One region of the Kitasatospora sp. NPDC088351 genome, then DNA from elsewhere that is predicted to be linked to it. Evidence: riboswitches for the same ligand, from Rfam matches in the RefSeq annotation. Region 1 holds a riboswitch; each other region holds the start of a gene.

Evidence for each region. Region 1 has a riboswitch for cyclic di-AMP ahead of AB0P06_RS11910 (transglycosylase family protein). Riboswitches for the same ligand answer to the same signal wherever they lie in the genome.
Region 2: another riboswitch for cyclic di-AMP. It lies ahead of AB0P06_RS33170 (transglycosylase family protein); the one in region 1 lies ahead of AB0P06_RS11910 (transglycosylase family protein).
Region 3: another riboswitch for cyclic di-AMP. It lies ahead of AB0P06_RS20205 (LysM peptidoglycan-binding domain-containing M23 family metallopeptidase); the one in region 1 lies ahead of AB0P06_RS11910 (transglycosylase family protein).

The regions. Positions count from the first base shown of each region.
Region 1 covers NZ_JBFBIL010000011.1:155,068-162,880, reverse strand. The annotation lists gene AB0P06_RS11935 (NAD(P)/FAD-dependent oxidoreductase) at 1-318, opposite strand, end outside; gene AB0P06_RS11930 (Ppx/GppA phosphatase family protein) at 747-1,688, opposite strand; gene AB0P06_RS11925 (DUF501 domain-containing protein) at 1,685-2,362, opposite strand; gene AB0P06_RS11920 (septum formation initiator family protein) at 2,334-2,816, opposite strand; gene eno (phosphopyruvate hydratase) at 2,956-4,242, opposite strand; gene AB0P06_RS11910 (transglycosylase family protein) at 4,486-5,376, opposite strand; cyclic di-AMP (ydaO/yuaA leader) riboswitch at 5,382-5,553, opposite strand; gene AB0P06_RS11905 (cytochrome P450) at 5,778-7,046, opposite strand; gene AB0P06_RS11900 (SDR family NAD(P)-dependent oxidoreductase) at 7,203-7,625, shown strand; gene AB0P06_RS11895 (MazG family protein) at 7,672-7,813, opposite strand, start outside.
Region 2 covers NZ_JBFBIL010000076.1:11,187-18,999, reverse strand. The annotation lists gene AB0P06_RS33185 (glycoside hydrolase family 13 protein) at 1-912, shown strand, start outside; gene AB0P06_RS33180 (LacI family DNA-binding transcriptional regulator) at 938-1,957, shown strand; gene AB0P06_RS33175 (hypothetical protein) at 2,016-2,216, opposite strand; gene AB0P06_RS33170 (transglycosylase family protein) at 2,402-3,670, opposite strand; cyclic di-AMP (ydaO/yuaA leader) riboswitch at 3,657-3,827, opposite strand; gene AB0P06_RS33165 (hypothetical protein) at 4,536-7,319, shown strand; gene AB0P06_RS33160 (DUF397 domain-containing protein) at 7,770-7,813, shown strand, end outside.
Region 3 covers NZ_JBFBIL010000027.1:54,913-62,725, reverse strand. The annotation lists gene purB (adenylosuccinate lyase) at 1-559, shown strand, start outside; gene AB0P06_RS20210 (MFS transporter) at 601-2,145, opposite strand; cyclic di-AMP (ydaO/yuaA leader) riboswitch at 2,457-2,615, shown strand; gene AB0P06_RS20205 (LysM peptidoglycan-binding domain-containing M23 family metallopeptidase) at 2,619-3,587, shown strand; gene AB0P06_RS20200 (DUF2470 domain-containing protein) at 3,824-4,555, opposite strand; gene AB0P06_RS20195 (MFS transporter) at 4,725-5,936, shown strand; gene AB0P06_RS20190 (RidA family protein) at 6,010-6,435, opposite strand; gene AB0P06_RS20185 (IclR family transcriptional regulator) at 6,465-7,235, opposite strand; gene AB0P06_RS20180 (sugar kinase) at 7,232-7,813, opposite strand, start outside.

The sequences.
Region 1 (7,813 bases):
GAAGGGCAGCTCGTACGAGTCGCCGGCCGCCGGCTGGATGGTGGCGACCTTGCGGGCGTGGTCCACACCGGTGACCGCACCGGTGAGCACCTCCGCCTTCTTCAGGGCGCTGCGCAGCGGGGCAACGAGGTTGCGGGGCGCGACGTTGCCGCCGGCCGCCTCGGGGAGGAAGGGCAGGTACGTCATGTACGACCGCGGGTCGACGACCGTGACGGTCGCTTCGCCGTAACGCATCTTCTTGAGGATGCGCATCGCGGCATACAGGCCGACGTAACCACCGCCGACAATGAGGATGCGAGGACGCTCCGTGGTGCTCATATCCGAAAGTATCCAGCACCGTTCGGAGCAGCCTTCGTGAGCCCAGTCACAAGCTTCTGGACACCCTGTGCTACACTTCGCGGCCCATTTCCCGGCTCAGGAGTACAGCCCCACCACCCACCGGAGCCCCGGGAGAGCACGCGCGTTCGAATGACCCGGCTGAGCAGCAACGATCCGTGCCGCGCCTGGGTTCCCGTGCATGATTTCGATTTTCAAACCCCCAGGGGAGCCTCACCTACGATCCAACGGTCGGCACGTCGGACGGACCTTTGGTCCCATATTTCGGACGGAGTGGGCCAACGACTGCGACGAATGACTGGATCGTCATGTGAAGAAATTCACGAACTTTCCCGCACGGCCCCGGGCGCGCCCCGGCCCCGGAGCCCCGATCGGGGCTCCGGGGCCGGAGAGGTAAGGCCCGCGGAAGGTCAGCGGGCAATACTCCAGGCGATGCCGTCCAGGATGTCGTGCTCGCTGACGACCACCTCGGCGGCGCCCGTCCGCTCCATGATCTCCAGCAGCTCCAGCGCGCCGGCCGCGATCACGTCCACCCGGCCGGGGTGCATCGACGGGATGGCCGCGCGCTGGGCGTGGGTGGCGGCCAGCAGCTCGTCGGCGATCCGCGCCACCCGCTCCCTGGTGATCCGCGAGTGGTGGATCACCTCGGAGTCGTACACGGGCAGGTCCTGGGCGATCGCGGAGACCGTGGTGACCGTCCCGGCCAGGCCCACCAGGGTGGCCGCACCGGTCAGCGGGACGGTCTCCTCGGCCTTGTCCAGCTCGGCCGCGATGTGTGCCCGGGCGGCGGAGATCTGCTCCGGCGTCGGCAGCTCGGCGCCGCCGAAGTGCCGCTCGGTCAGCCGGACGCAGCCGATGTCCACCGAGCGGGCCGCCTGCACGTCCCGCGTGCCCAGCACGAACTCGGTGGAGCCGCCACCGAGGTCGAAGACCAGATAGGGCGCCGGGAACTGACCACCGGTGAACTCCTTGGTGGCGCCCACGAAGGAGAGGTGCGCCTCTTCGTCGCCGCTGACCACCTCGGGCTCGACACCCAGGATCCCGCGCACACCGCTGATGTACTCGTCGCTGTTCTCGGCGTCCCGGGAGGCGCTGGTGGCGACGAAGCGGGTCCGGTCCGGGCCGACGCCGAGCCCGGAGATGACCTCCGCGTACTCGCGGCAGGCCGCGAAGGTGCGGGCCAGCGCGTCCGGGTGCAGCCGTCCTGTCCGGTCCACGCCCTGGCCCAGCCGGTTGATGACCATCCGGCGGTCGAGGTCGGTGATCTCCCCGGTCTCCGGGTCCAGGTCGGCGACCAGCAGCCGGATCGAGTTGGTGCCGCAGTCGATCGCGGCGACCCGGGTGACGCTCATGCGCCGGCCTCCCGGTCGTCCTGGCCGGCCTCCTCGGCGGCGCGCTTCTTCGCGGCGCGCTCCTCGGCCTTCCGCTGCTTGGCGGCGATCACGGCCTCGTGGTCGTGCTCCTTGGCGCGGTTGCGCGCGACCCGCCCACCGGCGGCCTCGACCTCGTCGGCGGAGACGCACGGGCCCTTGGCCCACCAGTCCTCCAGCATGCCGATCGCCTCGTCACCGAGCGGGTTGACGCCCGGTCCGGCCGCCAGCGAGTGGCCGACCAGTACGTGCAGGCACTTCACCCGGTCCGGCATGCCGCCGGCGCTCGGGAAGCCCTCCAGCACCTCGATGGCGTCCCGGCGGGCGATGTAGTCCTCGTGCGCCTTCTGGTAGGCGGCGGCCAGCTCCGGGTCCTCGGCGAGCCGGGCGGTCTGCTCCTTCATCACGCCGTCCGCCTCCAGGGTGCCGATCAGCGAGGCGGCCTTGGGGCAGGTCAGGTAGTACAGGGTCGGGAACGGCGTGCCGTCCGCGAGCCGGGGGGCCGTCTCCACGACGTCCGGGTTGCCGCAGGGGCAGCGGTGTGCGACCGCGCGCAGTCCGCGCGGGACCCGGCCGAGCTGCGCGGCGATGGCCGCGACGTCGGAGTCGGAGACGGTGGGGTGGTTCTCAGTGGTCATGGGGGGAGCTGTCTCCAGCGAGGGCGGGGGCGGGTGGAGAGGGCGGGGCCAGGGCGGCGGTGTCGGCTGTGTCGGCGGCGTCGACCGAGTCCCAGACGCTGGCGTACCAGGGCTTGGCCGCCGTCACCGGGCCGTGGGCCGCGCCCTCGGAGGGGGCGGGCGAGCTGACGGAGGACTTGGTGGCGCCCTGGCCGGCCGGGTCCACCGCGATGTACGGGGTCTCCCCCGGCATCGCGTAGTGCAGCCGGGCGCGGGCCTGCGCCTTGACGTACTCCGGGTCCTGCCAGCGGGCCTTCTCCCGGCGCAGCTGCTCGACCTGCTGCCGGGTGTGCTCGGCCTTCGCCCGCTGGGCGGAGATCTCGGAGCGCTGGGAGATGAACTGGCGGGTCGGGTAGGCGAGGATCGCCACCAGCGAGCAGAGCACCAGGACGAGGACGGTCGCCCGGCTCGTGAACCGGGGACGGGCCGCCAAGCCCGGAATCCTCCAGCCTGCCATCTCCCGATTCCCCTCCTGGTCGCGACGGTGCCCCGCCGTCCACCCTACGGGGTGAACGGCGGGGCACCGGTCAGGCGTGCGCTACCGGACGGCCGAGGGACCGGGCCGGAAGGGCTCAGCCCTCGTGCTTGAAGCGCGGGAAGGCGCCGCGGCCGGCGTACTCGGCGGCGTCGTCGAGGATCTCCTCGATGCGCAGCAGCTGGTTGTACTTGGCGACGCGCTCGGAGCGGGCCGGGGCGCCGGTCTTGATCTGGCCGCAGTTGGTGGCGACGGCCAGGTCGGCGATGGTGACGTCCTCGGTCTCACCGGAGCGGTGCGACATCATGCAGCGGTAGCCGTTGCGCTGGGCCAGCTCGACGGCGTCCAGGGTCTCGGTCAGCGAGCCGATCTGGTTCACCTTCACCAGCAGCGCGTTGGCGGTGGCGGTCTCGATGCCCTTGGCCAGGCGGACCGGGTTGGTGACGAACAGGTCGTCGCCGACCAGCTGGACCTTGTCGCCCAGCTTGACGGTCATGGCCTTCCAGCCGTCCCAGTCCGACTCGTCCAGCGGGTCCTCGATGGAGACCAGCGGGTAGGCGGCGACCAGCTCGGCGTAGTACTCGATGAGCTCGTTGGCCGAGAGCGCCTTGCCCTCGAACTGGTAGGCGCCGTCCTCGTGGAACTCGGAGGCGGCGACGTCCAGGGCGAGCGCGATGTCCTTGCCGGGGACGTAGCCGGCCTTCTGGATGGCCTCGACGATGAGGTCCAGGGCCTCGCGGTTGCTGTCCAGGTTCGGCGCGAAGCCGCCCTCGTCACCGAGGCCGGTGGACAGGCCGCGCTCCTTCAGCACGCCCTTGAGGGTGTGGTAGACCTCGACGCCCCAGCGGACGGCCTCGGAGAAGGACTCCGCGCCGATCGGGGCGATCATGAACTCCTGGATGTCGACGTTGGAGTCCGCGTGCGAGCCGCCGTTGAGGATGTTCATCATCGGGACCGGCAGGACGTGCGCGTTCGGGCCGCCCAGGTAGCGGAACAGCGGCAGGTCGCTGGCCTCGGCGGCGGCGTGCGCGACGGCCAGCGAGACGCCCAGGATGGCGTTGGCGCCGAGCGAGGACTTGTCCGGGGTGGCGTCCAGGTCGAGCATGGCCTGGTCGATCAGGCGCTGCTCGGTGGCGTCGTAGCCGACCAGCTCCGGGCCGATCTGCTCGATGACGGCCAGAACGGCCTTCTCCACGCCCTTGCCGAAGTAGCGGTTCTTGTCACCGTCGCGAAGCTCCAGCGCCTCGAAGGCGCCGGTCGAGGCACCCGACGGGACAGCGGCACGGCCGGTGCTGCCGTCGTCGAGGCCGACCTCGACCTCGACCGTGGGGTTCCCACGCGAGTCGAGAATCTCACGGGCTACGACGACATCGATGGACGGCACGAGGCATCTCCTAGCGGAAGCAGGGGTCCGGCTGACGGTGATGATGTCGGCGGGACGATTGCGGAGTCGTTACGACCAGAGCCTAACCGCACGGGCTCTCAGGGCCACGCTGACCTCGGTCCCGTCTCAGCGTGTGGCCTGCCTACCCACCGGTAGTTCACCTGGTTGCCCCATGGACGGGGCCGGAAGCGGGCGAAGGGGGCCGAATCCGGCCCCCTTCGCCCGCTGTCGCCTGTGCGGGACTCAGCCGAGGGTGAGCACCTGGCCGGGGACGATCAGGTTCGGGTTGCCGCCGACGGTGCCGCGGTTGCCGTCGTACAGCGCCTGCCAGCCGCCGGAGACGCCCTGGGCGGCGGCGATGGTGGACAGCGTGTCGCCGGACTGGACGGTGTAGCCGTGACCGCTCTTCGGCGCGGCGGCCGGGGCGCTCTGGGCGGCCGCCGGGCGGAAGTCCTGGCTCGCGGCCTGGCCGGCGTACTGCTGGTAGACGCTCTGGTGGCTGGTCCAGTACCAGGCGCCGTTGTTCTGGTACCAGTACACCTTCGCGTCGGCGTCCCAGCCAGCCTTGCCGGAGAAGCCCGGGGCCTGGGTGTTCTGCTGCGCGGGCTGGGCGGGCTTCGCGGCCGGCTGCGGGGCCTGCTGCTGGACGGGCTTCTGCGCGGGCTTCTGGGCCTGCTGCTGAACCGGCTTCGGCTGGGCCGGCTTCGGCGTGGCGGGCTTGGCGGCGGCGGAGGTGTCGACCGCGGCCGGGGCGCCGCCCTTGGTCAGGCCGGCCTTCTGGGAGCAGACCGGCCAGGCGCCCGGCCCCTGCGAGGCGAGGACCTTCTCCGCGACCGAGATCTGCTGGGCCTTGCTGGCCTGGTTGGCCTGCGCGGCGTACGCGTTGCCGCCGTACGCCTTCCAGGTGCTGGAGGTGAACTGCAGGCCGCCGTAGAAGCCGTTGCCCGTGTTGATGCTCCAGTTGCCGCCGCTCTCGCACTGGGCGACCGCGTCCCAGGTGGAGGCGGGGGCGGCCGAGGCACCGGAGGCGGTGAGGAGCGGCATCGCGAGTCCGACGCCGGCCACACCGGCGACGGCGATGGCCTTCTCGGCCTGGGTACGACGACGGTGACGGCCAGTTCCAACGAACAGCATGAAGATGTCCCTCTCCGCACGCCTGCGAGGTGAGCTGTCGGGTTCGGACCGGGAGGTGGCCCGGCCGCGTCACGCGGAACGTCTCGGCCCGCGCGGGCGGCTTCACCCCAAGCCGTGGGGGACGGCAACAAACCTGGTTCCCCCGCCCCTGCCCAAGGGTTCTGGTCGATTTCCCGTGACGCGGCGGGCAGGATTCGGCGTCCCGCGCACGAGGTCCGCAGCAGCGGACTCCAGGGAGGTTAGACAGATCATCACATCAATCACAAGCTCATATCGCCCACATCACACATAAATTACGGCCCGTGGTCATGCGCCTACCAACCGAGGTGCTATGTCCGGTTTAATGGTGATTCAGGCCACGTGGAGCGGGTCGACGGCACCCGACTGACGCGCCGGAAACCTCAGTCGACGGTCTCGGACGACGGCCTCTCCGGGGTGAATTCGACCGGCAGTTCACGAAGTCCACGCATGATCAGACCACCGCGCCACCGCAGATTCTCCGGGCTTTCGGCAAGCCGCAGATCGGGCAGCCGGGAGAGCAGCGTGGCCAGTGCGGCCCGGCCCTCCAACCGGGCCAGCGGGGCGCCGATGCAGTAGTGGATGCCGTGCCCGAAGCCGAGGTGCGGGTTGTCCGTCCGGGCCAGGTCGAGGGTGTTCTCGTCGGAGAACCGCGCCGGGTCCCGGTCCGCCGCCGCGAGCACCACCAGCACCGGGTCGCCGACCGGGATGTCCACCCCGCCGATGGTCAGCGGGGTGGTGGCGAAGCGCCAGGTGGCCAGCTCCACCGGGCCGTCGTAGCGCAGGAGTTCCTCGATGCCGGTCTCCAGCAGCGCGGTCTCGCCGCGGACGATCGAGTCCTGCAGCAGGGCCCGCTGGCCGGGGTTGCGCAGCAGCGCGTAGGTGCCGTTGCCGATCAGGTTGACGGTCGTCTCGAAGCCGGCGAAGAGCAGGATGAAGGCCATCGCCGCGGCCTCGTTCTCGGTCAGGTGCTCGCCGTGGTCACTGGCCCGGATCAGACCGGAGATCAGGTCGTCGCCGAGGTCGGCCCGCTTGCGGTGGATCAGCTCCAGCAGATACGCCCGCATCTTCCGTACCGCGCGCCCGACGCCACCGCGCTGACCGCCGCCGTGGCGGATCATCATGCCCGCCCAGTCCCGGAAGTCGTCCTGGTCCTCGGACGGCACGCCGAGCAGGTCGCAGATCGCGTAGATGGGCAGCGGGAAGGCGAACTCGTGGATCAGGTCCGCCGAGCCGCGCTCCGCGAAGCCGTCGATCAGCCGGTCGGTGAGCTGCTGCACCCGCGGCTCGAACTCGGCCACCCGGCGCGGCGTGAACGCCTTCGACACCAGCCGGCGCAGCCGGGTGTGGTCCGGCGGGTCGATGTTCAGCAGGTGCGTCATCAGATCGGCCTGCCGCTCCCCCGGAATGCCCACCCGGCCGGTGCGGTGCGCCTGCCCGCTGTGGTGGGCGGGGTTCTTGGAGAGCCTGCCGTCGGCGAGCGCCTGCCGCGCGTCCGCGTACCTGGTCACCAGCCAGGCCTCCACCCCGCTCGGCAGGGTGGTGCGGTGCACCGGCGCGTGCTCGCGCAGCCACGCGTACGCGGGGTACGGGTCGGCGGCGAACTCCCACGTGAAAAGCGGCGGGCGGGCGGAATCGGGCTGAACTGGCATGGGACGACCGTATCCGGTGGGTAAGTCCGGCCCGGCAGGCGTGAGCCTGGTCACCTGAGGGGTAATCCCTGTTGCGGAGGGTCAGGACGTGCCTACGATCCTCCAACGAAAAAATGTGGGCGACGGTGCGGTGCCGTCCACTGGAAGGAGCGCACCATGCGGGTAGCCGGGGCAGTCGTGGTCATCGCCGTACTCGACGGCGGGTCGGGTGCCGACCTCGCCCGCCGCTTCACCTCCGCCGGCGCCTCCGGGGTGCTCGTCGCCGACCTGCGGGTCGGCATCGCCGAGGACCTCGCCGCCGAGCTCGACCGGCCGGGCTGCCCGGTCGTCGGCGTCTGCGGCGACATCCACCGCCCGAGCGACATCGCCGCCCTGGTCGACACCGCCGAGAAGCACCTCGGCCCGATCGACCTGTTCTGTGTGGCCGGTCCGGACGGCGAGCGGATCATCTCGCTCGCCGAGCTGCCCGACCACCTCGACCTGGAACGGCTCGCCGAGCTGCTCGCCCTGGTCGGCGAGGCGATCGGTGAGGTCGTCCCGCCGCAGCGCCGGCCGGTGGAGAGCGTCCAGCCCGTCTGACCCCTGCCGGGACTGCCCGGGCAGCCGGCCGCCCGGGCAGTCCCGGCTACTCGGGCTTCAGCCCCTCGGCCGCGCGCACCGCGTCCCGGTAGCCGCGCGCCGCCGCCCGCAGCGCGGCGTCCACGTCCACCCCCGCGTCGTGCGCCCGCTGCGCCACCGCGAGCAGCAGCCTGCCCGCCGACTCCGCC
Region 2 (7,813 bases), on a different contig from region 1:
GACGGCGTGCACGAGATCTACCGCAGCTGGCGGACCATCCTGGACGAGTACCCGGGCGAGCGGATCGGCGTCGCCGAGGCCTGGACCCCGACCGTCCAGCGCACCGCCAACTACGTCCGCCCCGACGAACTGCACCAGGCCTTCAACTTCCAGTACCTGGGCACCTCCTGGGACGCCGCCGAGCTGCGCGAGGTGATCGACCTCTCGCTCGACTCGATGCGCCCGGTGGAGGCCCCCACCACCTGGGTGCTCTCCAACCACGACGTCACCCGGCACGCCACCCGCTTCGCCAACCCGCCGGGCCTGGGCACCCAGATCCGCACCGCCGGCGACCGCGGCCTCGGCCTGCGCCGCGCCCGTGCCGCCACCCTGCTGATGCTCGCGCTGCCCGGCTCCGCGTACATCTACCAGGGTGAGGAGCTCGGCCTGCCGGACGTCACCGACCTGCCCGACGAGGTCCGCCAGGACCCGTCGTTCTTCCGTCAGGCGGGCCAGGACGGCTACCGCGACGGCTGCCGGGTGCCGATCCCGTGGTCCGGCACCGAGGCCCCGTACGGCTTCGGCCCGACCGCCGGCGGCCCGAGCTGGCTGCCCCAGCCCGCCGAGTGGGCCGCGCTCAGCGTCGAGGCGCAGACCGGTGACCCGACGTCCACCCTGGAGCTGTACCGCAGTGCGCTGGCCGTCCGGCGTGCGCAGCCCGGGCTGGGCGCCGGCACCGAGGTCGAGTGGCTGGACGGCCCCGAGGGCACCCTGACGTTCCGCCGCGGCTCGTTCGTGTGCACGGTGAACACCACCGACCAGCCGGTCCGGATAGCCGTGCCCGGCCGGCTGCTGCTCGCCTCCGCCGACCTGGAGGTGGACGGCGGCGAGACCGTGCTGGCCCCGGACAGCACCGGCTGGTGGGCGGTCTGACGTGGTTGCAATAGGCTCTGGGACCGTGACTACGGCGCGACTCTCAGACATCGCGGCGCAGGCGGGGGTCAGCGAAGCCACCGTCTCCCGCGTACTCAACGGCAAGGCGAACGTCTCCGCCGCCACCCGGCAGACCGTGCTGGCGGCGCTGGACGTGCTCGGCTACGAGCGGCCGACCCGCCTGCGCCAGCGCAGCGCCGGACTGATCGGGCTGATCACCCCGGAGCTGAGCAACCCGATCTTCCCCGCGCTGGCCCAGGTAATCGAGCAGGTGCTGAGCCGGCACGGCTACACGCCGGTGCTCTGCACCCAGACGCCCGGCGGCTCGACCGAGGACGAACTGGTCGAGATGCTGGTCGACCGGGGCGTGGCGGGCATCGTCTTCGTCTCCGGCCTGCACGCCGACACCACCGCCGACCACGACCGGTACGCCCGGCTGGCCGGCCGGCAGGTGCCGTTCGTGCTGATCAACGGCTACAGCGAGAAGATCGACGCGCCGTTCATCTCGCCGGACGACCGGGCCGCGATGTGGATGGCCGTCCAGCACCTGGCCGAACTCGGCCACGAACGGATCGGCCTGGCGGTCGGGCAGCGGCGGTACGTACCGGTGCTGCGCAAGATCGAGGGCTTCACGGCGGCCATGCGGGCGGTGCTCGGCAAGACCCAGGAGGAGGCCGAGGACCTCGTCCACCACACGCTGTTCAGCGTGGAGGGCGGGCACGCGGCGGCCGGCGCGCTGCTCGACAAGGGCTGCACGGCGATCGTCTGCGGCAGCGACATGATGGCGCTCGGCGCGATCCGAGCGGTGCGTCAGCGGGGCCTGGCCGTCCCGCAGGACGTCTCGGTGGTCGGCTTCGACGACTCGCCGCTGATCGCCTTCACCGAGCCGCCGCTCACCACCATCCGCCAGCCGGTCGAGGCGATGGCCACCGCCGCCGTCGACGCCCTGCTGGAGGAGGTCGGTGCGAACGCCGCCCAGCGCGGGGAGTTCATGTTCCAGCCGGAGCTGGTGATGCGCGGCTCCACCGGGGCCTGCCCGCGGTGAACCGGTGCCGGGGCCCCCGGGGAGCGAACGCTCCCCGGGGGCCCCGGCCGTGCCGCGCTCAGCCCTCCTGGACGGTGGGGCGCTCCTGGTTCACCCGCTGTCCGTCGGCGGCGTCGCCGGTCCGGGTCCCGGTGCGCCGGCCCCGGGCGAGGTGGTCGCGCGGGACCAGTTCGACGGCGTCCTGCGGGTTCGTGGTGCCGGAGAGCGTCATCGCGTCGATGGCGAGATCGGCGTCGAGCGTGACGGTGACCTGGGCCATGTGACTCCTCCTCGGGTACGGAGCAGCAGCATGCCCTGCCGGCGCCCGCGTTGACCACCGGTGGCCCCGCCGGTACCCGGCCGGTGCGCGACGGCCGGGGGAGACAGGCCGAGGCCCCCGGGGAGAGCGACCAGACTCTCCCCGGGGGCCTCGGGGTCGGGGGCGTGCCGGGCACGCCCGGCGGGTCAGACCCGGCCGGCGAAGTCCGGGGCCCAGTTGGCGACGGTCTGGGTCCGCACGCCCGAGCTCGGGTTGGCGGCCTCGACGTACTTCCCGCCGCCGATGTAGATCGCGACGTGGTAGACGCCGGAGTCCTTGCCGTTGTTGGACCAGAACAGCAGGTCGCCCGGGAGCAGGCTGTCCAGCGAGACGTGGGTGCTGGCGGCGGCCTGGTCGGCGGCGACGCGCGGGACGGAGACGCCCGCGGCGCGCAGCGCGGCCTGGGTCAGACCGGAGCAGTCCCAGCCGCCGTTGCCGGTGCCGCCGTAGATGTAGGCCTGACCGACCTTCGACTGGGCGAAGGAGACGGCGGCGGCCATGCTGCCGGTGGCGGTCTGCGCCGGGGCCTGGGTCTGCGCCGGGGCGGCGGGCTTGGCGACCGGCTTGGCGGCGGGCTTGGCGGCGGGGGCCTGCGCGGCCGGGGTCTGGGCCGGGGTCTGCGCGGCCGGCTTGCCGGTGGAGGCGCCGGTGGCGCCCTGGCCGGACTGCTGGGCCTGGCCGCCCTTGCCCAGGGCGAGCTGCTGGCCTGGGTAGATGACGTGCGGACCCTGGGTCAGGGTGCCGCGGTTCAGCTCGTACAGCCGCTCCCAGCCGCCCTGGACGTTGTTCTTGTCGGCGATGGAGGAGAGCCAGTCGCCCGCGATGACGGTGTAGTCGGTCGGCTGGGCCTGGCTGCCGCCCTTGGCCTGGGCGGAGTCGGCGGGGGCCTGGCTCTTCGCCGGGGCCGGGGTCTGCGCGGGGGCCTGCGGGGCGGGCTTCGGCGCGGGGGTGGCGGCCGGGGCGGCCGGCTTGGTGGCGGCCGGCTTCGCGGCGGCCGAGGTGTCGACGGCGGCCAGGGTGCCGCCCTTGGTCAGGCCGGCCTTGACGGAGCAGACGGGCCAGGCGCCGGGGCCCTGCGAGGCGAGGACCTTCTCGGCGACCGCGATCTGCTGGGCCTTGGTGGCCTGGTGGGCCTGCGGGGCGTACGCGGTACCGCCGAAGGCGGCCCAGGTGCTGGAGGTGAACTGCAGGCCGCCGTAGAAGCCGTTGCCGGTGTTGATGGCCCAGTTGCCACCGCTCTCGCACTGGGCGACCTTGTCCCAGGTGGCGACCGGGGCGGCGGAGGCGGTGCCGGTGGTGAGGCACGGGACGGTCAGGCCGACACCCGCGACGCCGACGGCGGCGATCAGGCGGCGGGCGCGACGGGGCAGACTGGTGCCGTTGACGGGCAGCATGAAGACGCGATCCTCTCCCACGCCTGCGAGGTGAGCTGTCGGATTCGGGCTGGAGTTGCCCGGCCGCGCCGTGGCGCGGCTTCACCCCTAGCCCTGAACCGGTTTCGGGAACCGGTCCGGGGCGACTTACCTGTGGGTCCCCCGCTCCTGCCGTGGTGCGTTTCTGCGCTGCCAGCACAACCGACGGCAGGACTCGGCGTTGCGGATGGGCTGGGTTCGTGTAGCCACGAACGGGGAGCACGTTAAGCAGACTCCCGTTCAAACCGCAAACATGTGTGATGCCCGTCACGGTTTACGGGTGAGGGGTTGATTGGCTGTCCACCATGATCAGAAATGACCGATTTTCGGCAACGCCCCTGCGGCCGGACCCAACTGCCTGTGCTTCAGGACGTCAGTACCGACGCGGCCGTCCGGCGGGAGGGCTGCGCGGTGATGGCCAAGGACGAGGGCCCGCGCGCCGGGCGCCCGACCGTCAGGCCTCGGGGGGTGCACCGCCGGGCAAAACGCCGCAGAGTGGACATATCGTCCGAACGGCCCCGAACTCCCGTACGCCGCCGGACGATGCTGCGCTGGCCGGCGGTCGGCAAGGTGTTCGCCGCGGTCGGCGGCGAGGAGATCCTGCGGCGCTCGCTGACCGGGCGGACGCAGCCCGTCGCGGCCACCGGCATGCCCGGTATGCCCGGGGCCCCGGACGGCCCCACCGACGCCGCCGCGGCCCCCGCCGAGGGCGCGGGCATGGACCACCGGCCCGCCGCCCGTCGGCACCTCCGGGGCCGGGCCCGCCGCCGCACCGACCGTCGACCTGGCCGGCCGCCGCTGGTCCGACCCGGCCGGCTGGTGCGGTGCGGTACCCGGCCCGCGGAGCGCCGTCCGGATCGCCGACCGGGTGCTCCTCGACACCGATGCCACCGTGGGCTCGCTGCTGGTCGAGCCGACCGGCGCACTCACCTTCGCCGCCGACCGCACCCTCACCCTCGCCTCGGACGGCAACGTCGAGATCCGCGGCACCCTGGCACTCGCCCCCGAGGGCGCCGCCGTGCACACCGTCCGCTTCCCGTCCGTGGACGAGCGGCGCTTCCAGGGCGACGGCGCCAAGGTGGTCGACACCGACACCGACACCGACACCGGGCTCTGGGTGACCGGCGCCGGCTACCTGCGGCTGGACGGCGCGGCCAAGACCGCCTGGGTCCGCGCCGACCGCGAGCTGCGGGCCGGTGACACCTCCATCGGCCTGGCCGCCGAGCCCACCGGCTGGCTGCCCGGCGACGAACTGGCCGTCACCCCGACCGGCCCGCCCGACGCCGAGGACTTCTCCGCCCGCTACGACCTGGTCACCGTCCGGTCCGTCAGCGGATCCACCGTCACCCTGGACTCCCCGCTGAAGTACGCCCACCCCCGGGTGACCGCCGGAGGGGGCGTCACCGTCGGCGCCGAACTGCTCAACCTGACCCGCGGCGTCCGGGTCGAGGGCACCGTGAAGGGCCGCGCGCACGTCCACGTCACCGGCTCCCGGCCCGCCGACGTATGGCACGCCGCACTGCGCTGGGTGGGTCCGCGCGCCGACACCGAGAAGACCTGGAAGGGCCAGGACGGCACCGTCCCCGTCACCGCGCCCGTGCTCGGCCGGTACGGGCTGCACTTCCACATGCTCGGCGACACCACCCGGGGCACCGTCGTCGAGGGCGTGGTGGTCCGCGACGCGGGCAGCCACGCCTTCGTGCCGCACGCCAGTCACGGCATCACCTTCCGCAGCTGCGTCAGCCACGACACCTGGGAGGACGCCTCCTGGTGGGACGGCCCGTTGGACACCCGTACCCCGCAGCGCCCGTCCGACGACATCGTCCACGAGTCCTGCGTGGCCTCCCGCACCCGGCTCGAACCCAACCCGCGCGCCTACCGCCTGACGGGGTTCAACCTCGGCGCGGGCACCGGCGGCCGGGCGGTGGACTGCGTGGCCGTCGGCGTCCAGGGCGCCACCGGCGCCTCCGGCCACGAGTGGCCGGAGAACAGCGAGGGGGTGTGGACCTTCCAGCGCTGCCTGGCCCACAACAACCTGCAGGACGGCATCTTCGTCTGGCTGAACGCCCGGCATCACCATGTGGTCACCGAGCTCGCGGCCTACCACAACGGCGGCCGGGGCATCGAACACGGCGCCTACCTCAACGACTTCGACTACACCGCGAGCGTGCTGTACGGCAACGCCGCCGGGGGAGTGGCCCCGCACGCGCTCGGCCGGGACAAGGGCAGCCTCTTCGACGGGCTGCTGATCGACGCCGCCGGGCACGAACTCGCCGGGGAGGCCGTCACGTTCAGCCGCAGCCGGTTCACCGGCTACCGGAAGGCCGGGGTCGCCTTCCGCGCCGCCGCGGACGGCAAACCGGACGATGTGGCCGTGCTGGACTGCGAGTTCGGCGGCAACGAGCTCTGGATGGACCCGGAGTCGGCGCCGCCCAGGAGCATCGTGCTGCGCCGGGCCGGGCGCTCCAGGTGCGGAAGGCGGACGGCGGCGGTACGGCGCAACCGCAGTGGAACGCCGCCGTCGGGCCGGTGCCGGCGCTCGCCGCCCGGGCCCGGCCGGTGCAGCCGCCCGCGCTCAGGCTCAGGGGCGCCGCCGCGCCCACCACCCGGGTGGGCGGCCGCTCCTGAGCCGTCCGGACGTCCGCAGGGCCCGGAACGGAGCCGTTCCGGGCCCTGGCGTCGTCGGACGGCCGCGCTATTCGGCGGCGGTCTCCCCGCTCTCCCCGGCGTACGCCCCGGGGTCGGGGACCGGCAGCGCGGCCAGGTAGGTGGAGGCGATCAGCTGGCCCACCGTCGGGTAGGCGCCCAGCGGCGCGGCGCTCGGGCAGCCGGTCTCCTCGGCGGCCGTGGCGAGCAGCTCGGAGTCGGCCTCCGGGCCGATCACCAGCGGGGCCAGCGCGGGGCGCTGGGAGCCGGTCTCCTTGAGGTGCGCGACGGCGGCGGCCACCGAGCCGGGCACGTCCAGCGCGGCCGGGACGACCGGGACGGCGAGCCGGGCGGCCAGCAGCACCCCGGTGACCCCGGCGGCGGCGGTGGCCTCCTCGCCGCCGACGGTGGTGAGCACCACGCCGTCCGCGGCGGTCGCGATGGCGAACAGCCGGGCGCGGTCGGCGCGGGCCAGACCGGCCTCGGAGAGGCGGACGTGGACGGCCTCGGCCAGCAGCGGGTGCGGGCCCAGCACGTCGGTGACGGGGGCGCCGTACTCGGCGGCGAGCGCGTGGAGTTCGGCCAGGAAACCGTGCGGGCCGGGAACCAGCGGCACCACGACCGGCGCGGGCAGGCCCGCCCCGGCGGCCTGGGCCAGCAGCTCGGCGACGGTGCGCTCGTCCCCGGTGCCCTCGAAGTCGCCGTCCCCGACCGGGAGGTACCCGGCCGCGGTCTGGACGCCGTTCTGCTCGCTGCGGACGATCGACAGCAGTTCCTCGACGACGGAGCGGGACTCGGGCCCGGCGGTCGCGGGCACGGCGAGCACCAGGGCCGGGGAACCGGCCGGAATCTCGGGGCGCTCGGGGCGGCGGTGGCGCCCCCGCGCACGGGAGCCTGGGGTTCGGACGGGCAGTGGCGCGCCCGGGATGGCTGCGGTGCTCATGGCGGAGATCGTAGGACATCGCTCCGCCGGTCCCGCAGTCGGCTGCCGTTCCGAGGGCGGTGACCCACGCCGAATCAGGACATAACGCACCCAATCCCGCGCAGTGGCCGGTATCGCCTTCGACGCGGTCGGCCGGGGCGGGAGTTGCGCCTTCCCGGCGTGAGATGTCTCACAGGCCGAAAGGGGTCTGACGGAGGGTCACGGAGGCGCGACTCCCGGCGCTGGAAGATCAACATTCAGCGGGGGGTCGCTTACGGGCGGTTATCGGCGACTTGCCGATTCAGTCGGCTATGTCCGCTTACGGGCTGCCGGGCGGCGGGTGGTGAAGAGTTCCGGCCGATCCGTTAAAGAGGCCGTGCACCTGCACTGTCCCGTGCTGATGCACGTGCACTGGAGCTATCATCACGTCAAGTGAGGCGTTATGCCGGGCCGGTACGGGGCCGGTCCAGTCGTTCGGCCTGTGCCGGGGGCGCCGCGCTGGACGACCACTCCGGAGCTCTTCGGGAGATTTCTATGCACGACAGGTACGACACGAACGACCCGTACAACGGGATGGC
Region 3 (7,813 bases), on a different contig from region 1:
CTCCTGCGAGCGCGTCAACGGCCTGGCCGTCATCCTGCGCGGCTACGCCTCGATGACCGCCGAGCTGGGCGGCGACCAGTGGAACGAGGGCGACGTCTCCTGCTCGGTGGTCCGCCGGGTCGCGCTGCCGGACGCCTTCTTCGCCTTCGACGGCCTGCTGGAGACCTTCCTGACCGTCCTCGACGAGTTCGGCGCCTTCCCGGCCGTGATCGAGGCCGAGCTGGACCGCTACCTGCCGTTCCTGGCCACCACCAAGGTGCTGATGGGCGCGGTGCGGGCGGGCGTCGGCCGGGAGACCGGGCACGAGGTCATCAAGGAGCACGCCGTCGCCTCCGCGCTGGCGATGCGGGCCGGCGCCCGGGAGAACGAGCTGCTGGACCGGCTGGCCGCCGACGAGCGGATCCCGCTGGACCGGGCCGCCCTGGACGCGCTGCTCGCCGACCGGCTCTCCTTCACCGGTGCGGCCGGCGCCCAGGTCGCCGAGGTGGTCCGCCGGGTCGAGGCCGTCGCGGCCGCGTACCCGGAGGCCGCCAAGTACGCGCCGGGCGACATCCTCTGACGCCCCGTCTGCACTGACGCCGCGCCTGCGCCGGTGTGCCGTCAGTTCGCCGAGGGCCCTGCCGCCGTTCCGGTGGCGGGGCCCTCGGCCGTTCCGGCGTCGACGTGGCCCGGGTCGAGCGGCGGGGCGTTGGTGCCGCAGGACCACTGGCAGTCCGGCTCGGCCACCGGGCGGTGGTCCTCGGGGGCCAGCACATTGCCCCGGACGGTGGTGACGGCCACCAGCGCGCCGGCGACCAGCAGCCCGGCGCAGATCAGCATCGCGGTGTGGAAGGCCGAGTCCACCGAGGCGGGCACCCGGTAGGCCTCGCCGCTGAGACCGGCCAGGGCGGGCAGGGCGGCGACCGCGAGCAGGCCGGCGGCCCGGGCGGCGGCGTTGTTGACACCGCTGGCGATGCCCGCGTGCCGGACCTCCACCGCCGCCAGCACCGTGGCGGTCAGCGGCGCGACCAGCAGCACCATCCCGCAGCCCAGCACGGTGACGGCGGGCAGCACGTCCGCCCAGTACGAGGCGCCGGGGCCGATCCGCAGCATCAGCAGCACACCGCCCGCGCAGAGCAGCGGACCCACGGTGAGCGGCAGCCGCGGGCCGATCCGCTTGCCGAGCCGCCCGGCGCGTGCCGACAGGGCCAGCATCAGGACGGTGACCGGGATCAGGGACAGCCCGGAGACCAGCGGGGAGAACCCGGAGACCGTCTGCAACTGCACCACCAGGAGGAAGAACACTCCGCTGAAGGCCGCGTACACGCAGAGGGTGACCAGGTTCACCGCGGTGAACAGCCGGGAGGAGAAGAGGCCGAGCGGCAGCATCGGCTCCGGGCTGCGGCGCTCCACCGAGACGAAGGCCGCCCCCAGCAGCAGGCCGGCCACGCCGGTCACCCAGACGGACGCGGACACCCCTCCACCGGCCGCCGTCAGCGCGTAGGTGATCGCGCCCAGGGTCAGGGCGGCGAGCAGTGCGCCGAGGACGTCGAACCGGCCGGTCGCACTCTCGTCCCGGCTCTCCGGCACGTGCCGGGCCGCCACCGCGACCACCAGGACGGCGAGCGGGACGTTCAGCAGGAAGATCCACCGCCAGCCGGGGCCGTCCACCAGCCAGCCGCCGAGGAACGGCCCGACCGCGGCCGACACCCCGCCGAGGCCGGACCAGAGGCCGACCGCCGCCGAGCGGTCGTCCGGGTGGAAGACGGCCTGGAGCATCGCCAGTGAGCCGGGGGTGAGCAGGGCGCCGCCGATGCCCTGCACGGCGCGGGCGATGACCAGCACGCCGATGGTGGGCGCGGCGGCGCAGGCCGCCGAGGCGACGGCGAACCAGACCACGCCGATCAGGAACACCCGGCGGCGGCCGTAGCGGTCGCCGAGCGCGCCGCCGAGCAGGATCAGCCCGGCCAGGGTCAGCAGATAGGCGTTGAGCGTCCATTGCAGGGCGGCGAGGGGGGCGCCCAGATCGGCGCCGATCCGGGGCAGGGCGACGTTCACCACGGTGCCGTCGAGCATCGCCATGCTGGAGCCGAGCACCGTCGCCAGTAGTACCCAGCGACCCTGCGCGGTGCCCAGGCGCAGGGTGCCGGCCTCGGAGGTGGCCACCGCCCGATCGTGCGCCCCGCGGGCCGACGTGACAAGGGTCACCGGGGGGTGTGTCGGCGAATGGCATTCCGTAGGTGATCGCGTGCGTACTGACGCGAATATCGGCGGAGTGTCGCCGGGCGGTCGCTCCAGGTCAATGGATTGTGTGCGTACCGTGCAGCCGATCATTCGGAGTGTCACGACGCCTCGGGGCTTTGTGGTGACTTCACGTGATCGACATTGCTTAGCCCGTACGGATGGGTTTTAGTTCAGCGACCGCCCGGCCACGGCCCGGGCGGCCACCGGGTGGAACGCCTAGTCCTGCCGCTGCCCGGTGGTGCGAACTGAACTCTGTACGGCAGGAGCGGGGGACCCAAAGGTAAGTCGCCGGACCGGAATTCACGGTCCGGCTTGGGGTGAAGCCGCATTGCGGCCGGGCAACTCCAGCCCGAACCCGACAGCTCACCTCGTAGGCGTCGGAGAGGAAATCTTCCATGCCCGCACAGGCTCGTCGTATCGCCCTGCCCCGCGCCGCCCGCATCGGTATCGCCACCGCCGTCACCGGCGCCGCTTTCGCCCTTCCGCTGGTGACCGCGATCAGCGCCCAGGCCCACACCGCGCCGGCCGCGAAGCCCCGGCAGAGCAACTCCTCGACCGCCGACGCCGCCCCGGCCGCCGCCCCGCAGCAGGCCGCCCCGGCCGCCGCGCCGGTCGAGCAGAGCTACCAGGTCGTCGGCGGGGACACCCTGTCGAAGATCGCCGACGCCAAGCAGGTCGAGGGTGGCTGGCAGGCGCTGTACGAGCAGAACCGCTCGGTCGTCGGTGCCAACCCGAACCTGATCTTCCCGGGCCAGAAGCTCGCGCTCGGCGCCAAGGCCGCCGCTCCGGCCGAGGCCGCCAAGCTGGCCGCCCCGGTTGCTCCGGCCGCTCCGGCCGCCGCGCCGAAGCCGGTTCAGACCGCCAAGCCGGTCAAGCCCGCCCCGCAGACCCCGGTCCAGACCAAGATCGAGGTCGCCAAGCCCGCCACCCCGGCCCCGGTTACCGTGGCCGGCGTCGCCAGCTACGTCTCCCCGGTCGCCAGCCCGAAGCTCGGCACCGCCTACGGCGTGGCCGGCTCGATGTGGTCCTCCGGCCACCACACCGGCGCCGACTTCGTCGTCTCCACCGGCACCCCGCTGCGCGCCGTCGCGGGCGGCACCGTGGTGAAGGCCGGCAACGGCGGCGCCTACGGCAACGAGGTCGAGATCAAGCTCGCCGACGGCAAGTACGCCCAGTACGCGCACCTGTCCTCGATCGGCGTCAGGATCGGCCAGACCGTCACCGCCGGCCAGCAGATCGGCCTTTCGGGCGCGACCGGCAACGTGACCGGCCCGCACCTGCACTTCGAGATCCGCACCGGTGCGGGGTACGGCACGGACGTCAACCCGATCGCCTACCTGCGGGCGCACGGCGTCGCCATCTGATCGGGCATCAGAACCACCGCTGGGTGCGGGGCGTACGGCCACTCGGGATGGTCATGTCGGGTGACCGCTCGACCGGGTGATCGCCGCACCGACAGTGGCACCCTGGGCGCGGGACACGCCCAGTCGGCCGGCCCGGCTCGCGAGAAATCCTCTCGCGAGCCGGGCTGGCCGTTTTCGTTTTACGTGACGCCAAGGGAAGTTGACGTCTGGTCAGCCCAGTTGACCGGTGGCCTGGTTCAGATCCGGTGGGCGGGCAGCGCGCGGTGTGCGGCGGTCAGCAGCTGGTGTACCCGGTGGCCGAACTCGTCCGCGTCCCGGGCGGGTTCGGGGAAGACCAGACGGACGTCGCGATGGCCGTGCGGGTGGTCCAGGCGCAGCACCAGGCCGTACCGGTCGAGGGCCAGCGGGCGGATCCCGGGCCGCTCGGTGAGTAGGTCCGGGTCGAGCAGGCGGGTGAGCACGGCGAGCGCGTCCGGGTGGTCGTCGGCGAGGTGGGTGAGCAGGCCGGCCTCGTAGCGGGCGAGCGGGTCGGGCCCGGCGAGGGCGAGGTCGGCGCCGGTCAGCGCGGTGGTGCCGTACGGGGTGGAGAGGACGGCGTGTGCGACGTCCAGGCGCAGGTGGACGCCGAGCCCGTCGTCGGCGAGGTGGGCCAGGTGGAGCCGGCCGGCCAGGGAGAGCCGGCCGCGGACGCGGTCGCGGACGGCGACCGGGGCGATGTCGGTGAGGTCCAGGACGACGGCGAGCCCGTCCTGCGCGCGGGTGGCGGCGAGGGTGAGCGGCGCGTCGAGGGGGGCGTGGAGGCGCAGCCGGGAGCCCTGTACCGCGATCGGGGTGTCCAGCTCATGGTGCTCGCCGCAGGCGCGGATCACCACGGAGGAGGTGGCGGTGAGCAGACTGCAGACCCGTTCGGCGGCGGTGGGTTCGGGCGCCTCCGGCGCCTCGGGTGCCGTGGTGTCCACGGGGCTCATGGCTGACCTCCAGTAAGTTAGGTGAGCCTAACCTAATCGTGCCGAGGGGTACTGGCAAGCGTGGCGTATGTTCACCTAGGCAATATCCGGCGCTTGCAAGTATCTGGATGGTAGACGTATTGTCGGCGCTGGTAGTTGCACATGCAATCGTCTTGGAAAGCAGACTCTCATGCCCCTCGCGCTCCTGGCGCTGGCGATCAGCGCCTTCGGCATCGGCACCACCGAGTTCGTGATCATGGGCCTGCTGCCCGAGGTCGCCGGCGACTTCTCGGTGTCCATCCCCACCGCGGGCCTGCTCATCTCCGGCTACGCGCTCGGCGTCGTGGTGGGCGGACCGCTGCTCACCGTCCTCGGCACCCGGATCCCCCGCAAGGGGATGCTGCTGATGCTGATGGGCCTGTTCATCGCCGGAAACCTGGTCTCCGCCGTGGCGCCCGCCTTCGGCCTGCTGATGGTCGGCCGGATCCTCGCGGCCTTCGCGCACGGCGCGTTCTTCGGGATCGGCTCGGTGGTCGCGGCCGATCTGGTCGCCCCGCAGAAGCGGGCCGGCGCCATCGCCCTGATGTTCACCGGGCTCACCGCCGCCAACGTCCTCGGCGTGCCGATGGGCACCCTGCTCGGCCAGCACTTCGGCTGGCGGTCCACCTTCTACGTGGTCGCGGCGCTCGGCGTGATCGGGTTCGCCGGCATCGCCGCGCTGGTGCCCGTCCAGCGGCGCGCCGAGGGGGCCCGGCTCGGCCCGGAGCTGGCGGTCTTCCGCCGGCCGCAGATCTGGCTCGCGCTGACCATGACGGTGTTCGGCTGGGGTGGCATCTTCGCGATGTTCACCTACATCACGCCGATGATGACCGAGATGGCGGGCTTCGCCGACACCAGCGTCACCTGGCTGCTCTTCCTGTTCGGCATCGGGCTGTTCGTCGGCAACCTGCTCGGCGGCTGGTTCGCCGACCGCGCGCTGATGCGCAGCCTGTACGTGATCCTGGCGGTGCTGGCGGTGCTGCTGTTCGCCTTCACCTTCGCCTCGCACAGCAAGGCCGGCGCGATCATCACCATCCCGCTGATCGGCCTGTTCGGCTTCGCCACCGTCGCGCCGCTGCAGAAGCGGGTGATGGACCAGGCCGCCGGTGCGCCCACGCTGGCCTCGGCCGCCAACATCGCCGCGTTCAACCTGGGCAACGCGCTCTCCGCCTGGCTCGGCGGGCTGGTCATCTCCGCCGGGCTCGGCTACGACGCGCCGAACTGGGTCGGCGGGCTGCTCACCGTCGCCGCGCTGGGCGTCGCCCTGCTCTCCGGCACCCTGGAGCGGCGCGAGGCCAAGGGCGCCGCCCGGGTGGTGGCGCGCGGCGCGGCCGCCGAGCAGGCCGTCACCGCCGGCCGGTGACGGCGGACGAAAGCGCCGGGGCCCGGACGGCCGACTGGTCGTCCGGGCTCCGGCGCGTACCGCCTCGGGCGGCTCAGCCGATCACGGCCTGCGCGTCGATCTCGACCAGCATCGGCTCCTGCGGCAGCTCGACGAAGATCGTGGTGCGGCAGGGCTTCACCCCGCCGGCCTTGACGTTCTCGTCGATGAACTCGGCGTAGACCTCGTTCATCAGCGGGAAGTCGGCGCGCTTGGTCAGGTAGACGCGGAACATCACCACGTCCTCGATGGTGGCGCCGCCGGCCTCGACGATGGCCTTGACGTTCTCCAGCGTCCGCCGGGTCTGCGCCTTGACGTCGCCGTGGTACAGGTACTCGCCGGTGGCCGGGTCCTGCGGGCCCTGGCCGGAGACCTGCAGGATCGGGCCCTTGCGGACGCCCTGGGAGAACATCCAGGCCGGGGCGGGGGCGCCGTCGGTGCGGATCTCGGTCTTGCCGTTGACGGGCTGCTGGTCGCTCATGCGGTGCTTCCTCGGTTGGTGATGGTGGGTCAGGCGGTCGGGGCGGCCGGCCCGGCGTGCGGCGGCTGGCCGCAGTCGGCGGAGACGGCGCGGGTGGTGGCGAGCAGCTGCGGCAGCAGTTCGAGCACCTGCTCGTAGGGGAGCACGACGTCCGGGACGGAGATCGACGCGGCGGCGACCACCCGGCCGCTGGCGTCCCGGATCGGCGCGGCCACGCAGTTGATGAAGGCCTCGTGCTCGGCGTGGTCCTGCGCCCAGCCCTGGGCGGAGACCTTCTCCAGCTCGGCGAGCAGGGCCTCGGGGGTGGCCAGGGTGTGCGCGGTGTGCGGGATGAAGTCGATCCCGGCCACCACCCGGCGGCGCTCGGGCACCGGCAGGTCGGCGAGCAGCACTTTGGAGACGGCGGCGCTGTGCAGGGCGGCGCGCAGACCGATCCGGGAGTACATCCGCACCGGGTGGCGGGAGTCGTACTTGTCGATGTAGACCACCTCGCCGCCCTCGTACGCGGCCAGGTGGACGGTCTGACCGGTGGCCGCGTTCAGCCCGGCCAGGTGCGGCGCGGCGATCCGGCGGATCCCGCGCTGTTCCAGGGCGAGGCCGGAGAGGGCGAAGAGTCCGGCGCCCAGGTGGTAGCGGTAGGCCGGGTCCCGGTAGACGAAACGTTCCTCTTCGAGGCTCTGGAGCAGCCGCAGCACCGTGGTCTTGTGCACGCCGAGCACCTCGGCCAGCTGGTCGAGGGAGCGCTCGCCCTCACCGAGCTCGGCGAGGATGCGCAGGGCGCGGGTGACGGTCTGGCTCATCGTGCTCCAAGGGCCGGGGACGCGGCCGGTCGAGGGTCGGGGGCACCGCCCCCGGCCACGGGCAGTACCGGGGACACGATGCCATCCGCCGAGACCCGGGTCGCGGCCCAGTCCCCCGGGGAGGCGGTCAGCAGGGCGGTGACCACCGGCTCGGGCGGCAGCTCGGCCTGGTCGCCGTGGGCGGTGAGCGCGCAGGCCGCGCTGAGGTGGCCGAGCCGCAGCCGGCTGCGCTGGTCCAGGCCGCGCACGGTGGCGGCCAGATAGCCGGCCGCGAAGGCGTCGCCCGCTCCGGTGGCCTCGACCACCTCGACGGCGAGGGCCGGCTCGGTGACGGCGGTGCCGTCCCGGTGCAGGGCCGTGACCATTCGGGCGGCGTCCTTGACCACCACGGTGGCGGGGGAGGGGAAGAGGCGGCGCAGCGCGTCCGGGTCGCCGGTGCCGAAGGCGGCCTCCGCCTCGTCGGAGCCGAGCAGCAGCACGTCGGCCGCGTCCAGCAGGGGCGGTAGGACGGCCGGGTCGCGCTCGCGCCACAGGGCCGGGCGCCAGTTCAGGTCGAAGCTGACCAGACGGCCCGGGCG